3 regions of the Kitasatospora sp. NPDC036993 genome follow, and region 3 is predicted to be linked to each of the others. Evidence: riboswitches for the same ligand, from Rfam matches in the RefSeq annotation. Region 3 holds a riboswitch; each other region holds the start of a gene.
The links. A riboswitch is a leader RNA that binds a small molecule or an ion and turns the genes downstream of it on or off. The one in region 3 is predicted to bind cobalamin.
Positions count from the first base shown of each region.

Region 1: it holds a riboswitch for cobalamin, as region 3 does, so the genes downstream of both, metE (5-methyltetrahydropteroyltriglutamate--homocysteine S-methyltransferase) here and ACZ7C5_RS15400 (FecCD family ABC transporter permease) in region 3, are expected to answer to the same signal.
Region 2: it holds a riboswitch for cobalamin, as region 3 does, so the genes downstream of both, nicT (Nickel transporter NicT) here and ACZ7C5_RS15400 (FecCD family ABC transporter permease) in region 3, are expected to answer to the same signal.

Region 1 covers NZ_JBVJRP010000031.1:39,372-49,475, forward strand. Annotated here, with positions in the region: gene mmsB (3-hydroxyisobutyrate dehydrogenase) at 1-291, shown strand, start outside; partial or broken gene ACZ7C5_RS36790 (enoyl-CoA hydratase-related protein) at 288-754, shown strand; gene cobF (precorrin-6A synthase (deacetylating)) at 761-1,519, opposite strand; cobalamin riboswitch at 1,607-1,831, shown strand; gene ACZ7C5_RS36800 (acyl-CoA thioesterase) at 2,088-2,582, shown strand; cobalamin riboswitch at 2,652-2,896, shown strand; gene metE (5-methyltetrahydropteroyltriglutamate--homocysteine S-methyltransferase) at 3,053-5,368, shown strand; gene metF (methylenetetrahydrofolate reductase [NAD(P)H]) at 5,443-6,360, opposite strand; gene folP (dihydropteroate synthase) at 6,476-7,390, shown strand; gene thiI (tRNA uracil 4-sulfurtransferase ThiI) at 7,487-8,752, shown strand; partial or broken gene ACZ7C5_RS36825 (short-chain fatty acyl-CoA regulator family protein) at 8,771-8,920, shown strand; gene ACZ7C5_RS36830 (adenosylcobinamide amidohydrolase) at 8,917-9,669, shown strand; gene ACZ7C5_RS36835 (SDR family oxidoreductase) at 9,666-10,104, opposite strand, start outside.
Region 2 covers NZ_JBVJRP010000003.1:395,380-405,483, reverse strand. Annotated here, with positions in the region: gene aroB (3-dehydroquinate synthase) at 1-715, shown strand, start outside; gene aroQ (type II 3-dehydroquinate dehydratase) at 712-1,152, shown strand; gene ACZ7C5_RS08055 (AAA family ATPase) at 1,223-2,062, shown strand; gene ACZ7C5_RS08050 (Fpg/Nei family DNA glycosylase) at 2,142-2,951, shown strand; gene ACZ7C5_RS08045 (putative quinol monooxygenase) at 3,074-3,400, shown strand; gene ACZ7C5_RS08040 (AAA family ATPase) at 3,474-5,492, shown strand; gene ACZ7C5_RS08035 (hypothetical protein) at 5,497-7,170, opposite strand; gene ACZ7C5_RS08030 (ArsR/SmtB family transcription factor) at 7,222-7,605, opposite strand; cobalamin riboswitch at 7,687-7,900, shown strand; gene nicT (Nickel transporter NicT) at 7,932-9,059, shown strand; gene rpmG (50S ribosomal protein L33) at 9,119-9,283, opposite strand; gene ACZ7C5_RS08015 (M24 family metallopeptidase) at 9,543-10,104, shown strand, end outside.
Region 3 covers NZ_JBVJRP010000006.1:318,643-328,746, reverse strand. Annotated here, with positions in the region: gene ACZ7C5_RS15420 (amino acid ABC transporter ATP-binding protein) at 1-203, shown strand, start outside; gene ACZ7C5_RS15415 (CGNR zinc finger domain-containing protein) at 364-951, shown strand; gene sodX (nickel-type superoxide dismutase maturation protease) at 948-1,406, opposite strand; gene sodN (superoxide dismutase, Ni) at 1,584-1,979, shown strand; cobalamin riboswitch at 2,047-2,185, shown strand; gene ACZ7C5_RS15400 (FecCD family ABC transporter permease) at 2,308-3,387, shown strand; gene ACZ7C5_RS15395 (ABC transporter ATP-binding protein) at 3,384-4,226, shown strand; gene ACZ7C5_RS15390 (ABC transporter substrate-binding protein) at 4,251-5,243, shown strand; gene ACZ7C5_RS15385 (nuclear transport factor 2 family protein) at 5,331-5,714, shown strand; gene ACZ7C5_RS15380 (GNAT family N-acetyltransferase) at 5,725-6,201, shown strand; gene ACZ7C5_RS15375 (ATP-binding protein) at 6,390-6,800, shown strand; gene ACZ7C5_RS15370 (RNA polymerase sigma factor SigF) at 6,985-8,073, shown strand; gene ACZ7C5_RS15365 (hypothetical protein) at 8,128-8,556, opposite strand; gene ACZ7C5_RS15360 (diacylglycerol/lipid kinase family protein) at 8,607-9,578, shown strand; gene ACZ7C5_RS15355 (WhiB family transcriptional regulator) at 9,948-10,104, shown strand, end outside.

The DNA.
Region 1 (10,104 bases), on a different contig from region 3:
CTCTTCGACGTCGCCGCCACGGCCTCCGGCCAGTGCTGGGCGCTCACCACCAACTGTCCGGTCCCCGGGCCCGTCCCGGCCAGCCCGGCCAACCGCGAGTACGCGGCCGGGTTCGCCGCGGCCCTGATGGCCAAGGACCTCGGGCTGGCCGCCGACGCGGCCACCGCCTCCGCCCTGCCGGCCGAATTCGGGCGCCGGGCTGCCGAGTTGTACGCCTCCTTCGCCCGGGGCGAGGCGGCCGGACTGGACTTCTCGGCCATCATCACGACCCTGGGAGAGGGTGCCGAGTGACCGGCTACGAGACGATCCTGGTCGAGCGCAGGGCCGGGTGGGGCTGATCACCCCGGACCGGCCCAAGGCACTGAACGCCCTGAACGCCCGGCTGATGAACGAAGTCGTGGCCGTGGCAACGGAGTTCGACCGTGACCCGGAGACCGGCTGTCTGCTGGTCACCGGCTCGGAGAAGGCCTTCGCGGCCGGCGCCGACATCAAGGAGATGCAGTCGCTCGAATTCGTCGACGCCTACCTCGGCGACTGGTTCGCCGCCTGGGACCGCTTCGGTGCGCTGCGCAAGCCGGTGGTCGCGGCGGTGGCGGGCCACGCGTTGGGCGGCGGCTGCGAGCTGGCGATGCTCTGCGACGTGCTGCTGGCGGCGGACACCGCGAAGTTCGGGCAGCCGGAGATCAAGCTCGCTGACGCGCCGCGCCGCCCCACCCCCGGGGCGGCGCACCGTGTCCCGACAGCCGTCAGCCGTCAGCCGTCAGCCGTCCGACCGGCGCAGCAGGTAGGTGTCCATGATCCAGCCCTTGCGCGCGCGGGCCCGCGCGCGCAGCTCGCGGATCCGCGGAGCGGCCTCGGCAAGCGGCCCGGAGACGAGCACCTCGTCCGGGGTGCCGAGGTAGGCGCCGTAGTGGATCTCCAACCCCGCGGGGTCGACCTCGGTGAAGGCGGCCCGGCCGTCGAGCATCACCACCACGTCGTCCACTCCCTCGGGGAAACCCTCGGCGAGGCGGCGGCCGGTGGTGATCTGCACCGGGCGGCCGACCCGGGTCAGCGTGGTGCGGTGCGCGGCGGCGAGCGCGGAGACGCTGCTGATGCCCGGGATCACCCGGTACTCGAACGACACACCGCCCCGGGCCGACACGTCGTCCACCACGGCGATGACGCTGTCGTAGAGGGCCGGGTCGCCCCAGACCAGGAACGCGCCGCTCTCGCCCTCGCCGAGGTGCTCGGCGACCAGCCGCTCGACCAGATCGGCGCGGCGGACGCGCCAGTCGTCCACCGCGGCCGTGTACGCGGGAGTGGCGCGGTCGCGCTCCGCGTCGGGCACCTCGACCACGCGGTGCCCCGGCCGGCCGTGCTCGGCGAGCATCCGGCGGCGCAGGGTGATGAGGTCCTGCCGCTCCTCGTTCTTGCCGAGGACGAAGAAGACGTCGGTACGGCCGAGGGCCTTGACCGCTTGCAGGGTGAGGTGGTCGGGGTCGCCCGCACCGATGCCGATGACGAAGATCTGCCGCATGGGGACATTCTGCCGTCCGGCCCCGCGCGTGGTCCCCCGGGCCGGGTCAGGCCGGTGGGCGGTGGCTGTGAGCTGCGCCGATGGACGTAAGCTGGCGGGGCAGCTGGTTCGCCCCGTCCGCCAGGCGGGGTGTCGCAAGAGGGAACCCGGTGCGAGTCCGGGACTGCCCCGCAGCGGTGAGTGGGAACGACCGCCGTCATGTGCACCGGCCCGGAAGCGGGCCCGGGAAGCGACGGCCAGTAGGTGCCCGTCCCGGTTCGGCCGGGAGGGCGTGCCCACGAGTCCGAAGACCTGCCGCTGCCCGCGTGCCGTGCCGGCCCGCGGTCCCACCAGGACCCCGAGGGCGGGTCGACGGTGCAGGCGGGACGTGTCCGGACCGCTGCCTGCCCCTTCGCGTGCCCGGGGTGTGCGAAACCGCGAAGGAGAGTTCCGTGAAGCGGAACACCGACCACGATCCCCACGAGCCCGTACGCCGTGGACACCGGCCCGGGCCCGACGGCCCGCGGAGCCGGCACGCCGGGCGTCCGGCCGTGGCCCCGTCCGGTGCCCCGAAGGGCGGGCCGTCGCTGTGACCAGCCCCTCCGCGCTCTCCCGCACCCCGGCCGAGTCCGCGGTGACCCTGGCCCACATCATGAGCGACCACGACACCAACCTCTACGGGACGGTGCACGGCGGCGTGATGATGAAGCTGATCGACGACGCGGCCGCCGCCGCCGCGGGCCGGCACGCCGGTGTCACCGCGGTCACCGTCTCGGTCGAGGAGATGTCGTTCCTCGCGCCCGTCCGGGCCGGAGACCTCCTCACCGTCCGGGCCCGGGTCGACCACGTCGGACGGACGTCGATGGACGTGTCGGTGGCGGTGACCTCGGAGCGGTGGAACCTCACCGGGCCCGTCACCAGGGTGGCGACGGCGCACCTGGTGTTCGTGGCGGTCGACGCCGAGGGCCGGCCCCACCGGGTCCCGGAGCTGCTCCTGGAGAGCGCCGCCGACCGGCAGCGCGGCCGGGTGGCACGGGAGCGGCGGGCCCGCAGGACCGAGCCGGAGCTGGAGCCCGCCGAGTAGCGGCCCGCGACGACGTCCCACCATGCGGACGCCTTTCGAGATTTCCGCCTCGGCGCCGCCGGTTTGCCCCTAAGCTGACGGAGCAGCTGGTTCGCCCTGTCCGCCAGGCAGGCGCGTCGCAAGAGGGAACCCGGTGACGCCTTTCGACTGGCCAGTCCGGGACTGCCCCGCAGCGGTGAGTGGGAACGACCGCCGTCATACGCACTGGGCCCGGGAACGGGTCTGGGAAGCGACGGCCAGTAGGTGTCCGCCCTGGTGAGGCCGGGGAGGGCGCGCCCACGAGTCCGAAGACCTGCCACTGCCCGTGCGCGACCGTTCGCGTGCGGCCATCCGGTGACCTCGTGGGCGGGTCGGCGACCATACCTGGCGGGGCCGTGCGCGTGCACGGGTATCCGTCCGGTTCGTCATCCCTTCGCGTCCTCGTGCCGTCACCGGGCACTTGAGGAATCAGGCTCGCGAAGGAGAGTCCCTTGACCACGAAGTCCGCAGCCGCGGCGAGCGTCGCCACCGTGCACGGCTACCCCCGCCAGGGCCGCAACCGTGAACTGAAGAAGGCGATCGAGGGGTACTGGAAGGGCGCCGTCCCGGCGGAGGCGCTGCTGGCGACCGCCGCCGACCTGCGCCGGACGAACTGGGCGCAGCTCGCCGAGGCCGGGATCGAGGAGGTCCCGACCGGCGACTTCTCGCTCTACGACCACGTGCTGGACACCACCGTGGCCGTCGGCGCGATCCCGCTCCGGCACCGGGAGGCGGTGGACGCCGACGCGCTGGCCGGGTACTTCGCGATGGCGCGCGGCACCCAGGACGTCGCGCCGCTGGAGATGACGAAGTGGTTCGACACCAACTACCACTACCTGGTCCCCGAGTTGGGGCCGGACACGGTGTTCGCCGCCGACCCGGCGAAGGCGGTCGGCGAGCTGCGGGAGGCGCTGGCGCTGGGCCACACCGCGCGGCCGGTGCTGGTCGGCCCGGTGACGTACCTGCTGCTGGCGAAGCCGGCGCCGGGAGTGGCCGAGGACTTCCAGCCGATCACGCTGCTGGACCGGCTGCTGCCGGTCTACGCCGAGCTGCTCGCGGCGCTCAGGGCCGCGGGGGCCGGCTGGGTGCAGCTGGACGAGCCCGCGCTCGTCCAGGACCGCACCCCGGCCGAACTCAACGCCGCCGCCCGCGCCTACCGCGAGCTCGGTGCCCTCACCGAGCGGCCCAAGCTGCTGGTCGCGAGCTACTTCGACCGGCTCGGTGAGGCGCTGCCGGTGCTGGCGAAGGCACCGGTCGAGGGCCTGGCGCTGGACTTCACCGGCCCGGCCGCCGCGAACCTGGACGACCTCGCCGCGGTCGGCGGACTGCCCGGCAAGCGGCTGGTGGCGGGGGTGATCGACGGGCGCAACATCTGGATCAACGACCTGGAGAAGTCGCTGGCGACCCTGGCGACCCTGCTGGGCCTCGCCGGCACGGTCGACGTGGCGCCGTCCTGCTCGCTGCTGCACGTGCCGGTCGACGCCGCCGCGGAGCGCGACATCGACCCGCAGATCGCCCGCTGGCTGGCCTTCGCCCGGCAGAAGGCCGGCGAGGCGGCGCTGCTCGCCCGGGGCCTGCGCGAGGGCACCGGCGCGGTGACGGCCGACCTGGCCGCCAACCGCGCCGACCTGGCCTCCCGGGCCGGCTCGCCGATCACCCGCGACCCGGCGGTGCGCGCCCGCGCCGCCGCCGTCACCGCCGAGGACGCCCGCCGGGCCCAGCCCTACCCCGTCCGGGCCGAGGCCCAGCGGGCCCGGCTGGGCCTGCCGCTGCTGCCGACCACCACCATCGGCTCCTTCCCGCAGACCACCGAACTGCGCACCGCCCGCGCCGACCTGACGGCCGGACGGATCGACGCGGCGGCCTACCGGGAGCGGATGGAGGCCGAGGTCCGCGAGGTCATCGCGTACCAGGAGAAGGCCGGCCTGGACGTCCTGGTGCACGGTGAGCCCGAGCGCAACGACATGGTCCAGTACTTCGCCGAGCAGCTCACCGGCTACCTCGCCACCCGGCACGGCTGGGTGCAGTCGTACGGCACCCGGTACGTGCGGCCGCCGGTGCTGGCCGGCGACATCTCCCGCCCCCACCCGATGACCACGGAGTGGTTCCGCTACGCCCAGGGACTCACCGAGCGCCCGGTCAAGGGCATGCTCACCGGCCCGGTCACCATGCTCGCCTGGTCCTTCGTCCGCGACGACCAGCCGCTCGCCGACACCGCCCGGCAGGTCGCCCTCGCGCTGCGCGACGAGGTGACCGACCTGGAGGCGGCGGGCGCGGCCGTCGTCCAGGTCGACGAGCCGGCCCTGCGCGAGACCCTCCCGCTGCGGGCCGCGGCCCGCCCGGCCTACCTGGACTGGGCCACCGAGGCCTTCCGGCTGGCCACGTCGGGGGTGCGGGCCGAGACCCAGATCCACACCCACATGTGCTACGCCGAGTTCGGCGCCATCATGACCGCGATCGACGAACTCGACGCGGACGTCATCTCGTTGGAGGCCGCCCGCTCGCACATGGAGGTGGCCGGCGAACTGGCCGGGGCGGGCTACCCGCGCGAGGTCGGTCCGGGCGTGTGGGACATCCACTCCCCGCGCGTCCCCGGCACCGGGGAGGCCGTCTCGCTGCTGCGCGCGGGCCTGGCCGCGATCCCGGCGGAGCGGCTCTGGGTCAACCCGGACTGCGGGCTGAAGACCCGCGGCTGGCCGGAGACCCGGGCCTCGCTGGAGAGCCTGGTCGGCGCCGCCCGCCTGCTGCGCGAGGAACTCGCAGGCTGACGGTGACCGGGGCGGGTACGGCGACCCCGTCGTAGCCGCCCCGGCACCTCGTGCCCCGGAGGCCCGGGCCGAGCTCAGCCGGACTCGGGCAGCCCGAGGTTCTGGTAGATCTCCGTCGTGACCGTGGAGAAGTTCATGGTCATGAAATGCAGGCCGGGGACCCCTTCGGCCAGCAGGCGCCGGCACATGCCGGTCGCGTACTCGATGCCGATCGAGCGGACCGCCCGCGGGTCGTCCCGGTGCTTTAGCATGCGCTCGGAGAATTCCCGGGGAATGGCCGCGGTGGACAGGTCGGGGATCCGCCGGAGTGACCGGATGGTGGTCACCGGCATGATCTCCGGAATGATCGGAACGGTGCACCCGGAGGATTCCAGCCGGTCCCGGAAACGGAGGTAACTGTCCGTCTCGAAGAACATCTGGGTGATCGCGTAGTCCGCTCCGGCCCGGCATTTGGCGATGAAATGCCCGATCTCGGAATCCCAGTCGGGAGACCGCGGGTGCATTTCCGGGAACGCGGCCACGCCGACACAGAATTCCCCGGACTCCTTGATCAGCCGCACCAGGTCGGCCGCGTACTCCACCCCGTCCGGGTGGCGGTCCCAGCGGCCCAGCGGGTCGCCCGGCGGGTCGCCGCGCAGCGCCAGGATGTTGCGGACGCCCTGGTCGGCGTAGTGCCCGAGGATGTTCCGAAGCTCGGCGACGCTGTGGCCGACGGCGGTCAGGTGGGCGGCCGGGGTGAGGGTGGTCTCCTGGGCGATGCGGCCGGTGACGTTGACCGTCCGCTCCCGGGTCGACCCGCCGGCACCGTAGGTCACCGAGACGAAGGTGGGGGACAGGGCTTCGAGTCGCCGGATCGCATTCCACAGGCCGGCTTCCGCTTCGGGGCTCCTGGGCGGCATGAACTCGAACGAGTAGGAACGCCTGCCGGTCGCGAGGAGTTCGCGGATGGAGGCCGCCCGGTCCGTGCGCGTGGTGGGGATTCCGAGTGTCATGACAGGAGGTTATCCGGATTGGTGCGGACCAATCCCGGAGCGTCCACTCCGTGATACGGATTTCTCCACCGGGGGTGCCCGGGGAAGATCCCGGACGGGACGGCACAATGGGGACATGAAAAGACCTTCGCAGGCATTGCCGGGACTCCCCGGATGGGACCGGTGCGCAGTGATGGGAATCGTGAACGTGACCCCCGACTCGTTCTCGGACGGCGGTCGCTGGCTGGACCCGGGGCGGGCGGTGGACCGGGGGCTGCTGCTGGCGGAGCAGGGCGCCGACATCGTGGACGTGGGCGGGGAGTCGACCAGGCCGGGAGCGACCCGGGTGTCCGAGGAGGAGGAGCTGCGCCGGGTGCTGCCGGTGGTGCGCTCTCTCGCCGGCGAGGGCGTCCTGGTCAGCATCGACACCATGCGGGCCCGGGTCGCCGAGGCGGCGGTGGAGGCCGGCGCGCGGATCGTCAACGACGTCAGCGGAGGCCGGGCCGATCCGGGCATGGCCCGCGCCGTGGCCAGGACCGGGGTGCCCTTCGTCGTCATGCACTGGCGCGGGCAGTCCGCGGGCATGGACGGACTGGCCGACTACACCGACGTGGTGGCCGAGGTGATCGGCGAGGTGGCCCGGCAGATGGACGCGGTGGTGTCCGCCGGGGTCGACCCGTCGCAGGTCATCGTGGACCCGGGCCTCGGCTTCGCCAAGAGCAGGCGGGACGACTGGGCGCTGCTGGCCTCGCTGGACGCGTGGAGCGCGCTGGGACGCCCGCTGCTGGTGGCGGCCTCGCGCAAGCGCTTCCTGGGCGAGCTGCTGGCCGACCCGGACACGGGCGAGGCCCGCCCGGCCAGGGAACGCGACGCGGCCACCGCGGCGGCCAGCGTCCTGGCCGCCGCCCAGGGGGCGTGGGCGGTACGGGTGCACGAGGTCCGCGACACGGCCGACGCCGTCCGGGTCGAGGCGGCGCTGCGGCGCCGCGGACCCGCCGCGCCCCGGACGGCGCCGACGGCGGAGGCACTGACGGCGGGGGCGCGGGCGTGAACCGCGCCCCCGGCGGACGCGCCTGGCTCCTACTCCGGCCCGTCCTGCACGATGGACGCTGCCGACGACACCGACCGACGACACTGGGACTTCCGGATGGACCACCCGACCGACGACACCCGCCTGCCCGCTCCGCGCGGCGGCACCGACCCCTACGGCCCCTGCGTGCTCCTCAAGCACGGCGAGGTCGCCCTCAAGGGGCGCAACCGGCGCCTGTTCGTGAACCGCCTGGAGGAGAACCTGCGGGCGGCGCTGCGCGGGGTGGGCGGCTCGACCTGGATCCGGACCCCGCACAGCCTCACCGTGCTCGGCGGGCAGGTGCCCGTGGAGACCCTGGTGGCCAGGGCGCGTACCGTGATCGGCTTCAGCTCCGTGGAACCGGCGCTGCGCGTGCCCAGCACGATGGAGTCGATCGAGGCCAACGGGCTGGAGGTGCTGCGTACCGCGTGCGCCGGGCGGGCCGCCACCGGCTTCGCCGTGCGCGTCAAACGGCGCGACAAGACCTTCCCGCTGACCTCCTCCCAGCTGGAGCGGGAACTCGGGGGCCGTCTGCAGCCCCGGGTGGCCGGCCTGCGGGTGGACCTGACCGCGCCCGACGTCACCCTGTCCGTGGAGATCGACCGCCGCGAGACCTACCTGTCCGCCGAGCGGCACCCCGGGCTGAGCGGGCTGCCGGTGGGTTCCAGCGGCCGGGCCCTGGTCCTGCTGTCCGGCGGCTACGACTCGCCGGTGGCCGCGCACCGGGCCATGCGGCGCGGCCTGGCCTGTGACTTCGTGCACTTCAGCGGCGCGCCCTACACCAACCCGGCGTCCGTCTACAAGGCGTACGCCCTGGCCCGGGAGCTCAACCGGTACCAGCCGCCCGGCGCCCTGCACGTCATCGCCCTCGGCAAGGCCCAGAAGCAGCTGGCCGTCGCGGGCGCCGGGCGGCTCCAGGTGGTCGCCCAGCGCCGGCTGATGGTGCGGACGGCCTCCGCGCTGGCCGCCGCCACCGGGGCGCAGGCCCTGGTGACCGGCGACAGCCTGGGGCAGGTGGCGAGCCAGACCCTGGCCAACATGGTCGCGGTGGACCAGGCGGCCACCCTGCCGGTGCTGCGCCCGCTGGTCGGCTGGGAGAAGCAGGAGATCATCGACCAGGCCAGGGCACTCGGCACGGCCGACATCTCCGTCCTGCCGGACGAGGACTGCTGCAGCCTGCTCGCCCCGCCCCAGGTCACCACCGGGGCGCGGATCGGCGACCTGAAGGCGGTGGAGAAGCGCCTCGACCTGGACGAGCTGGTCGAGGCGCTGCTGGAGAACGTCCAGGTGTCGCGGCCCGGGCAGGAGGAGGAGCCGGCACCGGCCCGCACCCTCCCGTCCTGACCGGACGGTCGTGCCGGGGCGGCCACCCCGATCGGCCTCGGCTGCCGGACCTGCGAGCGGACGGGCCGCGTCCGGCGGGCCCGGCCGCCGGCGGCGGGGGAGCGGCCGGCGGCCGACCCGGACCGGAGGAGCAGGGTGCCGTACCCGATGGAGGGGAAGTGGTCGTGAACGACGGCGGAGTGCGGGTGGGACGGGCGGCGCGGACCGAGGACGGCGCCTGTCGGCACCTGCTGGTGTGGCGGGCCGGGCCCGGCTGGCGGATGGTCAGCAGCGCGGTGCTCGGCGGCGGGCTCGCTGATCGCGCCTGGGTGCTCAACGCCCAGGTGCGGCCCGGCTACTCGCGGATGGACCCGGACCGGCACCTGGCCGAACTGGCCGCCGGGCAGGGCCTGGTGGGGCCGGGCGTGGGGCTGATGACGGCGGCCGAAGTGGACGACTGCACCCGGGCCGAGGACGGTGGGGTCACCGCGCTGGTCACCACCGGGATCGGCGTCGCGCTCTGGGCGGCCGACCCGGCCGCGGCACCGGTGGAGTACCGGCCCGGCACGATCAACATCCTGGCCGTGGTGCCGGCGGCGGTCGCGGACGGCGGTCTGGTCAACCTGCTGGCCACCGCGACCGAGGCCAAGGTCCAGGCGCTGCTGGACGCCGGCTACGACTGCTCCGGCACCCCGTCCGACGCGGTCTGCGTGGCCGTCCGGGCCGCTTCCTCCGAGGGCCCCGCCGACCCCTTCGGCGGCCCGCGCTCGCGGTGGGGCGCCCGGCTGGCCAGGGCGGTGTACCGGGCGGTGCGGGACGGGGCCGAACTCGACCGGGAGCGCCGGGCCCGGGGGGAGCCGGAGTCGCACCCGCTGACGGTGCCCGGCTGCCGCCTCCCGGACGTGCGCGGGCCCCGCGCCTCGGCGGCGGTTCGCTAGCCGACCCAGCCGGCGGTCAGCGTCTGTACGGCCGAGCCGTCGAGGTCGTTGAGCTTCACCCCGGCGAAGGCCCGGGCGGCGTCGGAGGTGAGCAGCCGGAAGGCGGGCCGCTCGGCGGTGAGCAGGCCGAGGATCCGGGCGGCCACGTCCTCGGCCGCCTGGGCGTGGGCGAAGGCGCCGCGGGTGCGGTCCAGGTAGGCGGCGAGGGCCGGTGCGTACGGTCCTGCCTGCTCGGCCGCGTCGTCCGTGACGCCGACGTTGCTGACGAACTCGCTGGCCACCGCGCCCGGTTCGACGACGCTGACGGACACACCGGCCGTGGCCGCGACCGGCGCGAGGGACTCCATGAAGCCCTCGACCGCGAACTTGGCGGCGCAGTACGCCTCGTTGAAGGGCTGGCCGACCACGCCGCCGACGCTGGTCACGGTCAGCAGG
Region 2 (10,104 bases), on a different contig from region 3:
GCGCTGGATCTCCATGCCCACCACGCTGCTCGGCATGGTCGACGCGGCGGTCGGCGGCAAGACCGGCATCAACATCGCCGAGGGCAAGAACATGGTCGGCGCCTTCCACCCGCCGGTGGGCGTGCTGGCCGACCTCGGCACCCTGGAGACCGTGCCGAAGCACGACTACGTCTCCGGCCTCGCCGAGGTCATCAAGTGCGGCTTCATCGCCGACCCGGCCATCCTCGACCTGATCGAGGCCGACCCCGAGGGCGCCAAGACCCCGGCGGGCCCGCACACCGTCGAGCTGATCCGCCGCGCCATCCAGGTCAAGGCCGACGTGGTCTCCGGGGACCTCAAGGAGTCCGGGCGCCGCGAGATCCTCAACTACGGCCACACCCTCGGCCACGCCATCGAACGCAACGAGCGGTACAAGTGGCGGCACGGCGCCGCGATCTCCATCGGCATGGTCTTCGCGGCCGAACTCGGCCGGCTGGCAGGGCGGTTGGACGACGAGACGGCCGACAGGCACCGCACCGTGCTGGCCTCGGTCGGCCTGCCGCTGAGCTACCGGGCGGACGCCTGGCCGAAGCTGCTGGACGCGATGAAGATCGACAAGAAGTCCCGCGGCGACCTGATCCGCTTCATCGTGCTGGACGGCCTGGGCAAGACCTCCGTGCTGGAGGGCCCCGACCCGTCCCTGCTGGTCGCCGCCTACGCGGAGGTCTCGGCGTGACCAGGGTGCTGGTGCTCAACGGCCCCAACCTGGGCCGGCTGGGCAGCCGCGAGCCGGACGTCTACGGCGCCACCTCGTACGCCGGACTGGTCGAGCGCTGCACCGCGCTCGGCCGGGAGTTCGGCTTCGAGGTCGAGGTGCGCGAGACCAACTCCGAGCAGCAGATGGTGGAGTGGCTGCACGAGGCGGCCGACGGGCAGCTGCCGGTGGTGATCAACCCCGGCGCGTTCACCCACTACTCGTACGCGATGCGGGACGCCGCCGCCCAGCGCACCGCGCCGCTGATCGAGGTGCACATCTCCAACCCGTACGCCCGGGAGACCTTCCGGCACACCTCGGTGATCGCTGCGGTGGCCTCCGGCACCATCGCCGGATTCGGGCTCGGCTCCTACGAGCTGGCGCTGCGTGCGCTGGCCGAGCGGCTCGCCACGCGCTGAGGGTACGGGCGGTGGCCCGGCGGCGGACTGTGCCCGCTGCCGGGCCTCCGTGTAGTGTCCCCGCTGAGAGGTGTCGGGAGGTGTCGTGACGCAGTACGCCGGAGGCGGGCAGGTCCCGCCGCGTCCCGTCGCTCCGCCGGTGCCGCCGGGGGGCGGTCCGCGGGGGACGTCGTCGGGAACGCCGATCTCCGCTCCGCCGCCGGTCCGTCCGGCGCCCGCCCCCGCACCGGCTGCGCCTCCCCCCGCACCGGCGCCGAGCGCGCCGGTGCCCGCGGGAGGCACCGGGCACTTCGTGCTGCCGGCCGGGATGCCGGTCCAGCTGCCCACCCACCCGCCGCAGCGGCGCGCGCCCACCGGGCCGATCGCCGTCCTGCTGATCGGACCGGCCGGGGCCGGCAAGACCACCGTCGCCCGGTACTGGGCCGAGCGCAGGCCCACCCCGACCGCGCACATCAGCCTGGACGACGTCCGCGAGTGGGTGCAGTCCGGCTTCGCCAACCCGCAGTCCGGCTGGAACAACGCCTCCGAGGCGCAGTACCGGCTCGCCCGCCGCACCTGCGGCTTCGCCTGCCGCAACTACCTGGCCAACGGCATCTCCTGCATCGTCGACGACGCCGTCTTCCCGGACCGCCCGGCGATCGGCCTCGGCGGCTGGAAGCGGCACATCGGCCCCGGCATGATCCCGGTCGTGCTGCTGCCCAGCCTGGACTCGGTGCTGCACCGCAACGCCCGGCGCAGCGGCAACCGCCGCCTCGGGGACGAGGAGGTGGCCCGGATCCACGGGCGGATGGCCGGCTGGTACAACTCCGGGCTGCCGATCATCGACAACTCCGCCCTGGACGTCGCCGGGACGGCCGCCGAGCTGGACCGCGTCATCCTGGCCAGGCTGATGGGCGTCCCGGTCCGCTGACCCGCACGGTCGTGGAAGTGTCAGGGCCGGCTGCGATGATGGACGGGTCCTGTCGCAGCGCCCGGAGGAGCTGACGCCCGTGCCGGAAGGCCACATCATCCACCGCCTCGCCACCGAGAACCGGAAGGCCTTCGGCGGCCGCCCGGTCAGGGTCTCCAGTCCGCAGGGCCGGTTCGCCGACGAGGCCAAGGTGATCGACGGGCAGCTGCTCACCGGCGCGGAGGCCACCGGCAAGCACCTCTTCCTCGGCTTCGAGGAGGGCGGCTGGGTGCACGTCCACCTCGGCCTCTACGGCGGGTTCACCTTCGGCACGGGCCCGGCACCGGAGCCGGTCGGGCTGGTCCGGCTGCGGCTGGAGAACGAGGACGGCTACGCGGACCTGCGCGGCCCCAACACCTGTGCGCTCGTCACGGAGGAGCAGAAGGCGGCCGTCGCCGCCCGGCTGGGGCCGGACCCGCTGCGCGCCGACGCCGACGCGGAGGCCGCCTGGCGCCGGATATCGGGCAGCCGGACGACGGTCGCGGCGCTGCTGATGGACCAGAAGGTGCTGGCCGGGGTGGGCAACGTCTACCGGGCCGAGGTGCTGTTCCGCCACGGCATCGACCCGCACCGGGCCGGGCGCGACCTCACCCGCCGGGAGTGGGACGCGATCTGGGCCGACCTGGTCGCGCTGATGCGCGAGGGTGTCACCGCGGGCCGGATCGACACCGTCCGCCCCGAGCACACCCCCGAGGCGATGGGCCGTCCGCCCCGGGTGGACGACCACGGCGGTGAGGTCTACGTCTACCGGCGGGCGGCCATGCCGTGCCTGGTCTGCGGCACCGACGTGCGGACGGAGGAGCACGCCGCCCGCAACCTCTTCTGGTGCCCGAGCTGCCAGGCGGCCTGAGCGGAACCGGTCCTGTGTCGTAGGCGGCCCTGCTGACCTGCGACGATGGACACTGTGCTCGTCGAGCCGCCCGTCCCCGAACCCGTACCGCCACGTGTGAGCGTGGCGTGGAAGGAAGCCCCATGATCTTCATCACCGTCAAGTTCCCGGTCCGCCCCGAGCGCGTCGACGGCTGGCTCGACCTGGTCGACGAGTTCACCCGGGCCACCCGGAACGAGCCCGGCAACATCTTCTTCGAGTGGTCCCGCAGCGTCGACGACCCCAACGAGTTCGTCCTGGTCGAGGCGTTCCGCGACGGCGAGGCCGGCAAGGAGCACGTGGAGTCCGCGCACTTCGCCAAGGCCATGGAGGACCTGTCGTACGCGGTGGCCGCCAAGCCGCGGATCGTCTCCACCGAGATCCCCGGCATGGACGGCTGGGCTGAGATGGGGGAGATCACCCCCCGCTGACACCCGGAGTGCCCCTCCGGCCCGGCGCCCAGCCCGTAGGCTGGGGCCCGGGCCGGTCGGAGGGAGCGGGCAGATGGAGCGGCACGAGGTGGCCAACACCCTGTCGGGGGCCACGGTGGGCGGCCATGTGGTGCAGGCCGGGACCATCGGATCGCTGCACATCCACCAGCCCGAACAGAAGGCGAGACCTCGTCAGGTCCGGTCGCCGCACGGCCCGTTCGTCAACCGCGAGCCGGAACTCGCCGCCCTCGCCGAGGCCCTGGCCCCGGTCGAGGCGGGCGGACTCGGGATCGTGGTGTTCACCGGTCTGGGCGGGGTCGGCAAGACCGAGCTGATCGCCAAGTTCACCGAGGAGCACCGGGGGAGCTTCCCGGACGGCGACCTCTACGCGGACCTCCTCGCCTACCGGCACCAGGGCGGGGTGGACCTCCCCGAGCTGCTGGCCGGCTTCCTGCGCGCCCTCGGCACCGAGCCGCCGGCCGTGGAGGCCGAGCGGTTCACGGCCTTCCGCACCGCCACCGCCGAGCGCCGCTGCCTGTTCTTCCTGGACAACGTCGAACACGCCGCGGAGGTCCGGGCGCTGCTCCCGGCCCGCGGGCTGGTGGTGGTCGCGAGCCGGCGCCGGCTGCCCGCGCTGCGGACGGACGGCGCGCGGGTGCGGCAGCTCGGGCCGCTGAGCGCGACGGCGGGCGCCGAGCTGGTGCGCGGCTGGGTGGGCTCGGGGCGGGGCACCGACGGGGAGCTGGCGGAGCTGGTCGAGCTGTGCGGCGGACTGCCGCTCGCGCTGAACGCGGTCGGCAGCCAGCTGCTGGACCGCGACAGCCTGCCGGTCGGCCGGGTGGTGGCCGAACTGCACGACCGCGAGGGCAGGTTGGCGATGCTGGAGGACGAGGAGAACGATCTCGGCGCGACGTACGACCTGGTCTACGAACGGCTGTCGCCGGAGGGCCGGGCGCTCTACCACCTGATCGGCGTGCACCCGGGCCCCTTCGTGTCCGCCGGACTGGCGCGGGCGGTCGGCGTCCGGCGGGCCGAACGGGCGATCGGGGAGCTGCGCGGCGTCCACCTGCTGGACGAAGTGCTGGACGACGACGGCGAGGACCGCTTCCGGGCCCATGACGTGGTGCGGACGCACGCCTACGGCCGGGCGCGGGAACTGCCCGACCGCGAGGGGCTGCTCGCCGGAGTCGTCGCGTACTACCGCGGCCGGGCGTCGGCGGCCGACCGGGCGATGGCAGGGAAGCGGCTGCGCCTCCAGGAGCCGAGCGGTGACGACCTGCCCCGCTTCCCGTCCGGGACCGCGGCCCTGGAGTGGCTGTACGCCGAACGCGCCAACTTCCGCGCCGTGGTGGAGGCGGCGGCCGAGCAGGGCCGGCACGGCGAGGTGTGGCGGCTCTGCGAGTCGCTCTGGCCGCTCTACCACGGCCGGAAGCTCTACCAGGACTGGATCGCCGCCCACCGGCTCGGCATCGAGTCGGCCCAGTGGGACAACCGGCCGGCCGCCGTGGTCCGGATGCGCAACCAGCTCGCCAGGGCCCACTTCGAGCGCGGGGAGCACCGGCTCGCCGCCGAGCAGTTGGCGCTCGCCACGGAGCTGGTCCCGCTGGTGACCGACCGTCAGGTGGTGGGGGTGCTCTACGAGACGGACGGTCTGCTCTGCCTGGCCGACGGGCGCCCGGCCGACGCGGTGGAGCGGTTCACCCTGGCCCTGGCGGCGAACCGGGGCGACGACCACGGCGAGATCGTCCAGAGCTACAACGTGGCGCAGGCGCTGATCGCCGACGGCCGTCCCGGGGAGGCGCTGGCCCTGCTGGCCGGGGCCACCGCCCAGGCGGGGCGGACGCGGGACGAGGACATGCTGATGAAGCTGCCGCTGGTCCGCGCCCGGGCCCACCGGGCGCTCGGGCAGCTGGACCTCGCCGTCGCCCAGGCGGACGACTGCGCCCGGCAGGCCAGGGAGCGGAGCCAGTACGCCAAGGAGGCGCAGGCGCACACCCTGCTGCTCGGCCTCGCCGAGGAGCGGGGCGACGTGGAACTGGCGGAGCGCAGCCGCGAACGGCTGCGGGAACTGGCCGGTCAGGGCCCGTCCTAGGAGCCTACGGGCCGGTACTGAAGGACACCCGGGTACGGTGGCCGCCGGTGCGGACGGTGAGTCCGTGGTCGGGGAGGCCGGCCGGGTCGCCGCCGTCGGCGAGCCAGGAGGCGACGGCGGAGCCGAGCAGCAGCGGGTCGATGCCGGGGTCGGGGCGGCCCCAGTCCGGTTCGGCGCGGGCCTCCAGCAGCGGGCCGCCGCGCAGCCGCAGCAGATGGCGGGCCGGGCCGAGGGCGGCCACCGCGACGGCGAGGCCGGGCAGTTCGGCGGCGGTGTCGGCGAGCCAGCGGGTGGCGGGGCGTTCGGCGTGGGCCTCGGTGCGGGCGAGCACCTCGGCGGTGTGGCGCAGGGCGTCGCCGGGGTGGTCGTCGGTGAGGGCGTGGAAGCCGCGCGGGGTGTGGTCGCGCGGGTCGAAGGGGTAGCGCCGGAGGCTGACCTCGGTGCCCTCGCTCACTCCCTCGACGTCGTACGCGGTGGGCCCCTCGGCGGTCGCGGGGCGCGGAACGGGCCTGGGGTAGGGCGGTACGGCCGGTTCGTCCGCGGGTTCGTCGAGTCCGTCCAGGAAGGAGTAGAGCAGCGGGCGCAGCAGGTGGGCGGATTCGCCCTGGTGGGCGAGCGAGCGGCCGGTGACGCCGCTGAGGTCGGCCGGGCCCCGGGCCAGGGCGAGTTCGAGCTGGGCGGCGAGGTCCCCGTCCGGGTCGAGGACGGGCGCGGCCTGGCCGAAGGCGTAGCCGGGGGAGTGCGGGTCGAGTTCGGCGGCGCCGGTGGCGACGAGCACGGTGTGGTGTTCCAGGGCGGCGCCGTAGACGGTGACCGAGCCGTGGTCGCCGATCACGCAGTCGGCGGCGACGAGTGCGGCCTGCCAGCCCTGGTGGGGCGGGATCAGGCGCAGGCCCATCCGGCGGGCGTCGTCGAGCAGCGCCTCGGGGTCGTGGCGGCTCCAGACGTTGGGGTGCAGGACGACGGCCACGGTGTACTCGTCGGCGGGCAGCCGGCGGACCAGCCGCTGGGGGAGGTCGGGGTGGCGGCCGAGCAACGAGTGCCCGCTCCAGGTGGAGCTGACGACGACGAGCCGTCGGCCGCCGGTGGCGCCGAGCGCGGCGCGGTAGCCGTCGCGGGAGCGCCGGCTGGTGAGCATCCGGTCGAAGCACGGGTCGCCGACGACCCGGGCGACGTCCAGCGCCTCGGGGCAGGAGACCCGAAGCCGGTCCAGCTGCTCGGGGTGGGAGAGGCCGAGGACGTCCACGAACACCCGTCCGCGGTGGGTGAGTTCGTTGCGGGACAGGCCGGCGGCGGTGACCGTGTCGCCGGTGGACTCGGTGACCAGGCGGTTGTAGCCGACGCCGTGCGGGAGGACGACGAGGCGGGCGTCCAGGCGGTGCATGGAGGAGTGGACGGCGCAGGCGACGGCCAGGTCGAAGCGGTGCCGGACGGCGTCCTCCCAGTCCAGCACGGTGAAGCCGGGCAGGCCGCGCAGGTAGTCGTCCAGGGCGCGGTCGGCGAAGGCGGAGCCGGGGTTGACGGTGAAGTACCGCTCGATGCCGTCCGGGCTCAGCAGGGTGAGGACGTCCAGGACCCGGGTGGCCGAGGTGAGGGTGCGGGCGACCGCCAGCACGCGGGCCCTGACCGGTCGGGTGCTCCAGCGGTCGGCGGGCCAGGCGTGGGGGTGGGACGGCACACCATGATCGTACTCATCCGGCTCCGCCGCGGCACGGTTTCCGAGTGGGGGTCAGCCCGCCGCCGCGCTGGGCTCGTGGTGCTCGGCGGCGGCGCACTCGTCGAGGAGGGGGCGCATGGCCTCGTCCACGAGCCGGTAGCGCACCACTCGTCCGTCCCGGTCGCCGGTGACCACCCCGGCGGTGCGGAGCAGGCGCAGGGCCTGGGAGACGGCGGGGTCGCGCATGCCGGTGGCGACCGCCAGGTCCGTCACGGCGAGCGGGCCGGCCCGGTGGAGGGCGAGCAGCAGGGCGAGGCGTCCGGGGTCGGCGAGCAGCGAGAAGCGCTCGGCCCAGGTCCGGACGTGCGCGGGATCGCCGATCGCGGCGATGGCCTCGCAGACCCGGTGCCCGTCGATGGTGCGGTGGCCCACGCGGTCGGCAGGTACGAGATGCATGCCGGCATTCTCGCAGGCAAGGGTCTGTGATCCTGGACACCTGCGCACGTGCGCAGCCTTGCACGGGTCGGGCGGGGCCCCTACGGTGTAGCCCGCCGTGGTGCTCGGGAAGACCGGTGACGGACCCTCAGGGGTCCCCAGTCCGGAGCGGCCCTCGCCACTGTGATCGGGTCGTTCCTCCGCCCGCGGAGGAGCGTCGTCCGTACCCATGGAGCCACTGGGTGCCCCGCGCACCTGGGAAGGCGGGTACGGGCGTCCCGTAAGCCAGGAGACCGGCCACGGCATCTCACGAGGTTTTCCACGAGGTGCTGGAGCGTGATCCGCAGATGACCCTGCCCGAAACCGTTGCCGCCGGGGCGAATCCGGCGCCCTCGGTGCTGCCCAGCTTCCAGTGGCGGCGCGAGGACACCATCCGTACGGCCGGGCTGATGGGGGTGATCCTGGCCATGCACGTGGTGGCCTTCGGGACGCTCCTCTTCCTGGTCGCGCCCGAGAAGTACGAGGTCGGCACCCAGGTCTTCGGGGTGGGCCTGGGCGTCACCGCCTACACCCTCGGGATGCGGCACGCCTTCGACGCCGACCACATCGCGGTGATCGACAACACCACCCGCAAGCTGATGGCGGACGGCAAGCGCCCCGTCTCGGTGGGCTTCTGGTTCGCCCTCGGGCACTCCTCGATGGTGGTGCTGATGGCCGCCCTGGTGGCGGGCGGCGCGCAGCTGGCGAACACCCTGATGGACGACGAGTCGGCCACCCACAAGTGGCTCGGCGTGGTCGGCACCACCACCTCCGGCGTGTTCCTCTACCTGATCGGCGCGCTCAACCTGGCGGCGCTGCTCGGCATCCTCAAGGTGTTCCGTTCGATGCGCGCCGGGCAGTACGACGAGAAGGAGCTGGAGGCCCACCTCGACTCGCGCGGCTTCATGGCCCGGGTGCTGAACCGGGCGACCCGTTCGATCACCAGGCCGGGCCAGATGTTCCCGGTCGGCATGGTGCTGGGCCTGGGCTTCGACACCGCGACCGAGGTCACCCTGATGGTGATGGCCGGCTCGGGCGCGGCCTCCGGGCTGCCCTGGTACGCGATCGTCTGCCTGCCGCTGCTGTTCGCGGCCGGGATGAGCCTGTTCGACACCCTGGACGGGACGTTCATGAACTTCGCGTACCAGTGGGCCTTCGCCAACCCGGTGCGGAAGGTGTACTACAACCTGACCATCACGGGTCTGTCGATCGCGGTGGCCTTCATCATCGGCACCATCGAGCTGGTCGGGGTGCTGCACGAGAAGCTGGACCTGACCGACCCGGTCACCGGGTTCGTCGCCGAGATCTCGCTGGACAACGTCGGGTACGCCATCGCCGGGCTGTTCGTGGTGGTCTGGGCGATCGCGATCGGGTACTGGAAGCTCGCCCACGTCGAGAAGCGCTGGACGCCCGGCCAGGGGGCACAGAAGCACTGACCCGTGCGCGGAACGGCGCCTCCCCGCGCCGGGGGGAGGCGCCGTCCGGGTGGGCGGGGTCAGCGCTCCTCGCGGAAGTCGACGTGCCGGCCGGCGGCCGGGTCGAACTTGCGCAGGACCATCCGGTCCGGGTCGTTGCGGCGGTTCTTGCGGGTCACGTACGTGAAGCCGGTGCCGGCGGTGGAGCGGAGCTTGATCACCGGGCGCAGTTCGCTGCGGGCCATCGGGCGTCCTCCTGGGGCCAGGGGCGGCGGGTCCCGGTCGGTGGACCGAGCCCGTGCACCGAAATGGAATTCATTTCCACCCCGTCCAACGTGGGCCCGGCCCCGCCCATTCCCGGCGTCCGACGCCCGGGGGAGCGGGGAACCCGGCGCGTGCCCGAGGGGGAGGGCACGGAAGCGCGGGGGGCGCGCAAGGGGTACTGGGGGTTCTGTCGGGGGTGCTCGGCGGGCGCTTCGGGCCGGGGGTTCGTAGGCTCGACGCATGGCGGATGCGTACGCGGGGCGGCGGGAACGGGTGAGGGAGCACTGCAGTGCGACGGGGGCCGATGCGGCCCTGGTCACCCGTGCGGCGAACGTGCGGTACCTCACGGGCTGCGCGCCCTGTGGGGCGACCCTGCTGCTCACCAGGGAGAGAGCGCTGCTCGCGCTGCCGGACGACCTGCCCCCGGACGACTCGGGGGAGCACCTGATCGCCCCGGACGTCGCCCGGATGCCGGTGGCGACCGGAGCGGACACCGCGCTGGCCGCCGCGGCCGCCGCCGCCAGGTCCGGTGTGTCGGGCCTGGCCGTGGAGGAGCACGACCTGACCGTCAGCAGGCACCGGGCGGTGGGGGGCCTGGCCGAGGGGGCCCGGCTGGTGGACCTCGGCCGGGTGGTCGAGGGGCTGCGAGTGGTCAAGGACGAGCACGAGATCGCCGACCTGCGGATCGCCGCCGAGATCGCCGACCAGGCGCTCGGCGAGCTGCTGGAGTCGATCCTGGTCGGCCGCACCGAGCGGCACCTGGCGATGGAGCTGGAGCGCCGGATGATCGACCACGGCGCCG
Region 3 (10,104 bases):
ACGTCCTGGACGTCATGCGCGGCCTCGCCGAGGAGGGCATGACCATGGTGGTCGTCACCCACGAGATGGGTTTCGCCCGCGAGGTCGGCGACGCGCTGGTGTTCATGGACGGCGGCGTGGTGGTCGAGTCCGGCAACCCCCGCGAGGTGCTCACCGACCCGCAGCACGAGCGGACCAGGGCCTTCCTGTCCAAGGTGCTCTGAACCCGTGCCCCAGGCGCCCGGCAGGCCTCCCCTGCCGGGCGCCGACCGTTTTCCGCCCGGGCCGTGGGCCGCAGCCGCCGCCCGGGCCGTAGGGTGGAGTCCCCGCCCGGGTAATAGGCTGGAGGCAGTAAGCCCGTTACCGCATTCTGGAAGGACCCCTGTGGAGCTCGCCGCGTACGCCGATCTCGCCGTTCGGCTGGTGAACACCGAGGAGCCCGAGCGCGGCACCGACGCGCTGACCTCCGTGGAGGCGGTGCGCGGCCTGTTCTCCGACTCCTCGCGGGCCGCCACGCTCGCCGACGAGTCCGACCTGCCCAGGCTCCGGGCCGTGCGGACCCGCCTGCGCGGGGTCTTCGAGGCCGCCGCCGAGGGGGACGAGATCCGCGGCGTCGACCTGCTGAACAGCCTGCTGATGGAGTACCCCGTCAGCCCGCTGATCTCCGGGCACGACTTCCTGGACGACGCCGGGCGGCCGCGCTGGCACCTGCACCTGGCCGACAACTCGCCCACCGCCACCGCGCACTTCAGCGCGGTGGCCTGCATGGGCCTGGCCGTCCACCTGACCGAGCTGGGCGCCGACCGGCTCGGCATCTGCCAGGCCGCGCCCTGCCGCAACGCCTACCTGGACACCTCGACCAACCGCTCCCGCCGCTACTGCTCGGACCGCTGCGCGACCCGCGCCAACGTGGCCGCCTACCGGGCCCGCAAGCGCCAGGAGGCCGCGGCCGGGGCCGGGGCCGGGGCCTAGGGTTCCTCGACCCACACGCCGAACCGGCGGGCCAGGCCCGGCAGCCGGGCCAGCCGGGGGGTGAGCAGCAGCCGCTCCAGCCGGCGGCCCGGCGCCAGCCAGACCGGGTCGGGACGCAGCCGCAGCAGCACCCGGCCGAGCACCAGCTCGTCCGGCACGGCGCCGTAGCTGCGGCTGTCGCTGTCCACCGGACGGTTGTCGGACAGCAGCCACCAGCCCTCGGCCCGGCGCCCGGCGGCCCGCTTCACCACCAGCAGGTCCTGCTGGAACGGGTGCCGGAAGAGCACCACCGCGCCCGGCCGGACCGGCGCGCCGTAGCGGACCAGCAGCCGGTCGCCCTCGCGCAGGGTCGGCACCATGGACGGCCCCGCCACGTCGACCAGCCCCAGCGGCAGCACGCCGCCCCGGCCCCGCCGCCCCGCTCCGGCGCCCTCCGGCCGCGTGCTCCGCGCCACGGCTCCTCCTCCCGCTCGGCCCGCCCCCAGTCTGCCGTACGGGCCGTCACCTGTTCGATGTCCGGATTGGCCCGTTTCCTGGTCCGTCTTTCGCCCTGGGCCCCCCGCCCGATCGCGAAACCGGGAGGACGGAGGGGTAATCTCGGGCGCGGGAAGACGATCTAAGGAAGGACTCCCATGTTCTCTCGTCTGTTTGCACCGCGCGCCACCGCCCACGCCCACTGCGACCTGCCCTGCGGCGTGTACGACCCGGCGCAGGCCCGGATCGAGGCCGAGTCCGTCAAGGCCACCCAGGAGAAGTACCAGGCCAACGAGGACCCGCACTTCCGCGCCCGCGCCGTCATCATCAAGGAGCAGCGCGCCGAGGCCGTCAAGCACCACATCTCGGTGCTGTGGAGCGACTACTTCAAGGCTCCGCACTTCGAGAAGTACCCGCAGCTGCACCAGCTGGTCAACGACACCCTGAAGGCCGCCTCGGCCGCCAAGGCGTCCACCGACCCGGCCACCGGCCAGGCCCTGCTGGACCTGATCGCCGAGGTCGACAAGATCTTCTGGGAGACCAAGCAGGCCTGAGCCTGACGCGTCGCCAGCCGACCGCCCCCGTCCGCACCGCCGGACGGGGGCGGTCGTGCGTTCACGTCCAGCCCTGCCCGGTAAGGGTTGCCTGCCCTGAGTGGCTGTTATGCTGCCAGGGCGTCCGAGGGGGAAGTCCGGTGTGAATCCGGCGCTGACCCGCAACGGTGAGCACGGCCCGTACCCGCCCGTACGGCCGCGCCAGCCCGATCGCCCCCGGCCGCTGACCTCCCGACAACTCGCCGCGGACTGCGAGGGGACCGGCGCCCCGGCACGCCCCGGCACGCGCCCGGCCCGGCGCACCCGCGGCCCGAGGCAAGGCGCACCCGTGAACCGCGCACCCGCAGACCGTGCAGCCGGCCCGCCCACCCGCCGGATACCCGTCGTCCCGCTCGCCGCCGGCCTCGCCGCCGCGCTGCTGCTCTCGCTGGTCTGCGGAGTCGCCCTCGGCTCCTCCGGGCTCGGCCTGCCCCGGGTGCTGCGACTGCTGGGTGCCGGGCTGACGGGCGGCCGGCTGGAGGCGGACGAGGCGGCCGCGTACGCGATCGTCTGGGAGATCCGGCTGCCGCGCACCGTGCTGGCCGCCGTGGTCGGCGCCGGACTCGCCGCCTGCGGGGTCGCCGTCCAGGCCCTGGTGCGCAACGCGCTGGCCGACCCCTTCGTGCTCGGCATCTCCTCCGGCGCGGCCGTCGGCGCCAACGCCGTGCTGCTGTTCGGCGCCTTCGCCTCGCTCGGGGTGTGGGCGATCTCCGCCTCCGCCTTCGGCTCCGCGCTGGCCGCCATGACGCTGGTGTACCTCGCCGCCCGCACCGCGTACGGGCTCACCCCGCTGCGCCTGGTGCTCACCGGCACCGCCCTGTCCTACGGCTTCTCCGCCGCCACCACCCTGATGGTCTTCGCCGCCGACCGCGGCGAGGCCGCCAGGGACGCCATGATGTGGCTGCTCGGCAGCCTCGGCGGCGCCACCTGGGGCAAGGTGCCGATCGCCGCCGTCACCGTGCTGGCCGGCCTCGCCTACCTGGCCTGCGCCGCCGGGCGGCTGGACGCGCTCGCGATGGGCGACGAGACCTCCGCCTCGCTCGGCGTGGACCCGGACCGGCTGCGCCGCGAGCTGTTCGTGGTGACCGCCGCCGTCACCGGCACCGTGGTCGCGGTCAGCGGGGCGATCGGCTTCGTCGGACTGCTGATGCCGCACCTGGCGCGGATGCTGGTCGGCGCCGGGCACCGCCGGGTGCTGGTGATCGCGCCGCTCGCCGGGGCGCTGCTGCTGGTCTGGGTGGACATCGCGTCGCGCACCCTGCTGGCGCCCGCCGAACTGCCCGTCGGGGTGTTCACCGCGGTGCTCGGCGTGCCCGCCTTCCTGATCATGATGCGCCGCCGCGGCCAGGCCTTCGGAGGCACCCGATGACCGACGTGACCACGCCGTCCGAAGCGGCCGGAGCCACCGGCCCGGCCCTGGCCCAGGACCTCGCCGTCGACGCCGTCTCGGTGGAGCTGGCCGGCACCCGGCTGGTCCACGAGGTGAGCCTGGCGGCCGCCGCCGGGCAGGTGGTCGGCCTGGTCGGCCCGAACGGCAGCGGCAAGTCGACCCTGCTGCGCTGCGTCTACCGGGTGCTGAAGCCGGCCGGCGGCGTCGTCCGGCTCGCCGGCGACGACCTGCACGCGCTCACGGCGCGCGAGTCGGCCCGCCGGGTGGCCGCGCTGACCCAGGAGCACTCCGCCGAGTTCGACTTCACGGTGGCCGAGGTGGTGGCCATGGGCCGGCTGCCGCACCGCCGGGGCTTCGGCGCCCCGTCCGACGGGGACGAGGAGCGCTGCGCCGGGGCACTGCGCAAGGTCCGCGCCGGACACCTCGCCGAGCGGGGCTTCCTGAGCCTGTCCGGGGGCGAGAAGCAGCGGGTGCTGTTCGCCCGCGCGCTGGTCCAGGAGCCGCGCCTGCTGGTGCTGGACGAACCCACCAACCACCTCGACGTCGCCCACCAACTGGAGGTGCTGGCGCTCGCCCGCGAGGCCGGACCGACGGTGCTCACCGCGCTGCACGACCTCAACCTGGCGGCGGGCCACTGCGACCTGCTGTACGTGCTGCGGGGCGGCCGGATCGTCGCCTCGGGCCCGCCCCACGAGGTACTCGAACCCGCCCTGCTGGCCGAGGTGTTCGGCGTCCGGGGCACCCCGGTGCGGCACCCGGTGACCGGCGCCCTCCAGCTGCTGTTCGACCGCCTCGCCCCCTCCGACCACTCCGCCTGATCCGCCCCCTCCGAAGGAACCACCGTGCGTACCAAGGCCGTTGCCACCGCCGCCCTGCTCGTCCTCGGACTCACCGCCTGCGGCGCCGAGATCGCCCCGAAGGAGGCCGCAGCCGACTCCGCCCACTACCCGGTGACCGTGCGCAACTGCGGCGACGAGCTCACCTTCGACCGGAAGCCCGCCCGGGTGGTGACCAACGACGTCGGCATCACCGAACTGATGCTCTCGCTCGGCCTCGCCGACCGGATGGCCGGCTACGTGATGCCCGACGACAAGGGGCAGCTCGACAAGGTCGCCTGGAAGGACGGCTACCAGCAGACGAAGTGGCTCTCCAAGCAGCGGATCACCAAGGAGATCGCGCTGGACGCCAAGGCCGACCTGGTCTTCGCCGGCTGGCACTACGGCTTCGACGAGGGCAGCGGCGTGACCCCGCAGGCCTTCAAGGCGCTCGGCGTCGACTCGTACGTGCTCAGCGAGTCCTGCCGCAGCGGCAAGGGCACCGAGCGCGGCGTGATGGACCCGCTGGAGGCGCTCTACACCGACCTGGCCAACCTCGGCGAGATCTTCGACGTCAAGGACCGTGCCGACAAGCTGGTCGCCGGCTTCAAGGCGCAGATCGCCGCCGTCCCGCAGCCGGAGCGCCGCCCGTCCGTCTTCCTGTACGACAGCGGGCAGGACAAGCCGTACACCGCGGGCAAGTTCGCCGCCGCCGACGAGATCATCGCCAAGGCCGGCGGGACCAACATCATGGGCGACCTCGCCGACAGCTGGGTCACGGCCGGCTGGGAGAGCGTGGTGGAGCGCGACCCCGAGGTGATCGTGATCAACGACTACGCGACGCCCGGCGCCGAGGAGAAGCGGAAGTTCCTCACGTCCTTCCCGCCGCTGGCGAACGTCTCCGCGGTGAGGAACGGCCGGATCTTCGTCATGGACTACGTCGACCTGGTGGAGAGCCCGCGCAACCCGGCCGCGATCAGCGCGCTGGCCGAGTACCTGCGCACCGTACCGGCCCGCTGACCGGCCCCGGTCCCGCTCCTCCGGCCCCGGCGGCGGGCGTACGCTCAGAGGTACGAGCCGACGGAACCCGACCGGAGGAGCGAGATCATGGCCACCATGGCGGCCCCCACCGCCTTCGACACCCGCGCGCTGCGCGAGGGCATCGAGCGCCGCGACGCCGAGACCCTCCTGGCGCTCTACGCGGAGGACGCCGAACTGCGCATGGTCGATCGCAGGACCCAGCCCAGCCACCCCCTGGTGATGCACGGGCGGGAGGAGATCGGCGCCATGCTGGACGACGTCTACGGCCGCGAGATGACCCACAAGCTGGAACAGGTGGTGGTCCAGGGCGACCACGTCGCCTTCCTGGAGTCCTGCCGGTATCCGGACGGGGTCCGGGTGCTGATGTCCTCGATGGCCGGCCTGCGGGACGGCCGGATCGTCGACCAGACCTCCCTCCAGGCCTGGGACGAGACGGGTCCCGAGCAGTAGGCTCACAGGCATGATCCGCACCGCCGTCGCCACCGACGTCCCCGTCATCCACGCCATGGTCCGCGAACTCGCGGACTACGAGAAGGCCCTGCACGAGGCGAAGGCCACCGAGGAGCAGCTGCACGAGGCCCTGTTCGGCGCCGACCCGGCGCTGTACGGTCTGATCGCCGAGGACGACGTCACCGGCGAGCCGGTCGGCTTCGCGGTCTGGTTCCGCAACTTCTCGACCTGGCGCGGCACCTACGGGATCTACCTGGAGGACCTCTACGTCCGCCCGGAGTCGCGCGGCGGCGGCCACGGCAAGGCACTGCTGCTGGAGCTCGCCCGGATCGCCGTCGAGCGCGGCTACTCCCGGGTGGAGTGGTCGGTCCTGGACTGGAACCAGCCCTCGATCGACTTCTACAAGTCGATCGGCGCGGTGCCGATGAACGAGTGGACGGTGTACCGGCTCACCGACGAGGCGCTGACCGCCGTCGGGCGGCCCTGAACGGCCTTCCGCAGTCCGGAGAAAGGGTCTGCCACCCTGCGTCGCAATGCCTTACCATGAGTAACTCCCGAACCGGGGTGCGGAAGGCAGAGCGATGGCGGATCCGCGACGCCGGACCCCCTTCGGGGGTAGCAAGCGGTAACAAGCGGGGTACCAAGAAAGCACAGCGCGTCACCCAGGAGGCAAGGGTGTCCAAGATCGACGGCGATCTCGGTGTTCAGGACTTCGTGGAGGTCCGGCTGCCCGCAGCCGGGGCCTACCTCTCCGTCCTGCGAACAGCGACGGCCGGGTTGGCCGCCCGGCTGGACTTCACCCTCGACGAGATCGAGGACCTGCGGATCGCGGTCGACGAGGCCTGCGCCATCCTGCTCCAGCAGGCGGTGCCCGGCTCCGTCCTGTCCTGCGAGTTCCGGCTGGTCGGCGACTCGTTGAAGGTGACCGTCGCCGCACCGACCACCGACGGCAAGGCCCCCGAGCGGGACACCTTCGCCTGGACCGTGCTCTCCGCGCTGGCCGGTGAGGTCGACTCCTCGGTCGCCGAGGACAAGACCGTGACGATCAGCCTGCACAAGAAGCGCGGCGGGTCACCCGCCCACTAGTCGGGCGCAGCACCGCACCGCACGACCGAGCAGCACCGAGCACCACCCGCGCAAGGGCCGTCCGCCGCTCCCCGCTCCGGGGACCGACGGACGGCTCCGGTACCGCCACCCATGCGGTACGACCAACGAGACGATTCCGGGGCCACCGGCCCCGGTGCTCCCGGAACGGAACGGGGGAATGGCCGTGAGTGATCTGGACCGTACCGGCCTCGCGACGGCGGGACCTGCCGTACCGACCCAGGCGAGCGTTCCCGGCCTCGCCGCCAACGACGAAGCGCACCCGAAGGACGCCCACCGGATGAGCCACCCCACCGAGCCGACGTCCGAGCCGACGCCTGCCTCCACGCCCCCTCCGGACCCGGTGGACCAGACGGCCGCGACGGACGAAGCCGGCGAGGCGAACGCGACGGACGAGGCGAACACGACGGACGCGACGGCCTCGGCGAACGAGGCCGGCGAGGCGAACGAGGCCGGGCCGCACGTCGCCGTGCCCACCCAGGTCTCGCACCGCTCGGGCGCCCCGGACCGGGAGGCCGCCCGCGCGCTGTTCGTCCGGCTGTCCGCACTGCCCGAGGGCTCCCCGGAGCGGGTCGAACTGCGCAACCAGCTGGTGCGGATGCACATCCCGCTGGTCGAGCACCTGGCCCGGCGCTTCCGCAACCGGGGCGAGCCGCTGGACGACCTGACCCAGGTCGCCACCATCGGCCTGATCAAGTCGGTGGACCGCTTCGACCACGAGCGCGGGGTCGAGTTCTCCACCTACGCGACGCCGACCATCGTCGGCGAGATCAAGCGGCACTTCCGCGACAAGGGCTGGGCGGTGCGCGTCCCGCGCCGGCTCCAGGAGCTGCGGCTGTCGCTCACCACGGCGACCAGCGAGCTCTCCCAGCGGCACGGCCGCTCCCCCACGGTGCACGAGCTGGCCGAGCACCTGGGGATCTCCGAGGAGGACGTCCTGGAGGGCCTGGAGTCCGCCAACGCGTACTCCACGCTGTCCCTGGACGTGCCGGACAGCGACGACGAGTCGCCGGCCGTCGCGGACACCCTGGGCGCCACCGACGAGGCGCTGGAGGGCGTCGAGTACCGCGAGTCGCTCAAGCCGCTGCTGGCCCAACTGCCGCCCCGGGAACAGAAGATCCTGGTGCTGCGGTTCTTCCGGAACATGACCCAGTCGCAGATCGCCGCCGAGGTGGGGATCTCCCAGATGCACGTGTCCCGGCTGCTCGCCAGGACCTTGGCCCAGCTGCGGGAGAAGCTGCTGGTGGAGGAGTAGGACTGACGGCCGCTCAGCTCGGGCTGGGCGGCCGCACGGTCGGCCCTGTGGGCCCTAGTCTTCGGACGGGGCGTACAGGGCCGCCGTCGACTTCGGGTTCAGCAGGCAGCCGATGCCCACCAGGCCGAGCACGCCGATCAGCGCGCCGACCGCGACCATCGCGCCGCCGTTCTCGACCATGTAGTAGGCGACCGGCAGGCAGATCGAGTTGGTCAGCACCGCCGGGCTGCGGCCCCAGCGGCGCTCCTTGAGCAGCGCGCGGGCGGCCAGCACCGGCAGCACGCCGAGCAGCACGATCACCGCTCCGCCGAACTCGTTCAGGGCCAGGTGCCTGGCTTCGCCGGACAGCGCGGCCACCATGTCCCAGACGCCGACGAGGGCCAGCGCGGCGCCCTCCAGGGCGGTGATGGCGGCTCCCAGGGTCAGGGAGGCCGGGCGGCCGGAGCCGGCCGCGGGTACGGGTGCGGAGGTTTCTGCGGTCACTCCAGCAGGGTAGCCGCCGGTCGGTGCGTACCGACCCGTAGGCTTTCCCCATGCGCGCTCTCCTGGTCGTGAACCACAAGGCCACCACCACCAGTGGCCGGACCAGGGACGTCCTGATCCACGCCCTGCGCAGCGACCTCAAGCTGGAGGTCGCCGAGACCAGGTACCGGGGCCACGCGCGCGACCTGGCCCGTGAGGCGGCGGAGGACGGCGCGGTCGACCTGGTGGTGGCGCTGGGCGGTGACGGCACCGTCAACGAGGTGGTGAACGGGCTGCTGGCGCACGGCCCGGGCGAGAAGGTCCCGCGACTGGCCGTGGTGCCGGGCGGTTCGACCAATGTGTTCGCCCGCGCGCTGGGACTGCCCAACGACCCGGTGGAGGCCACCGGTGCCCTGCTGGACGCGCTGGAGCACGGCCGCGAGCGGCCGATCGGGCTGGGCAAGGCGATGACCGACGGCCTGCCGGACCGCTGGTTCACCTTCACCGCGGGGCTGGGCTTCGACGCAGGGGTGGTCGGCCGGGTCGAGGACCAGCGCAGGGCCGGGCGCAAGTCCACCCACGCCCTGTACGTCGGCCAGGCGCTCCGGCACTACTTCACCCAGCGTGACCAGCGCCGCTCCGGCCCGGTCTCCCTGGAACTGCCGGGCCGCGCGCCGGTTCCCGGCCTGGTCCTGTCGATAGTCAGCAACACCTCTCCCTGGACGTTCCTCGGCAACCGTCCGGTCTACCCTTCACCGCTCGCCTCCTTCGACACGGATCTGGACGTCTTCGGCATCACCCGGATGACGGCGTTCGGCACTGCTCGAACGGTCCGTCAGATCCTGCGGTCGTACACGTCTTCGAGCGACGACGCCCCTCCGGCCGGCCCCTCGGGGAAGCACGTCGTCTCCTATCACGACGTCAGACACTTCACCTTGGTTTCAGAGGAACCCAGCCCCTTCCAGGTCGACGGCGACCACCTTGGAGACAGGAGTCGCGTCAGTTTCACAGGCGTACGGCGGGCACTGCGTGTGATTGTGTGACCGGAAGGGGGGTTCCTCCTTCTTCTCGAACGCACAAGCCCCCTTCACTCCATAGAAGTACTGGCTGTGAGCTAGGCGACACCGAAGAATCCAAAATTCCTCCCCGAAGGGGGTTGTATCCGAGCCCGAGGTTTGCGAACCTCTACATGGCGATCGGGACACATCGCAGCGACGGCAACTCCGGAAGTACAGGAGCGCCGACCGCGGGGTGTCCCTCGAATCGCCGAATCCCCCCCAGCACAGACCACCCGGGCCCGGTAGGCCTTTGGTCTCTTTTGCTGTTGCGGGATTCGTGAAAGCGTTCACATTCACAAGCCATTCGATTGTGCCGATCGGGCCACCCCCCGCGGCAGGAGGAGTTGGACGACCATGGACTGGCGCCACCGCGCTGTCTGCCGCGAAGAGGACCCGGAGCTGTTCTTCCCGATCGGGAACACCGGTCCTGCTCTGCTGCAGATCGAGGAAGCCAAGGCCGTGTGCCGCCGTTGCCCGGTGATGGAGCAGTGCCTCCAGTGGGCTCTCGAAA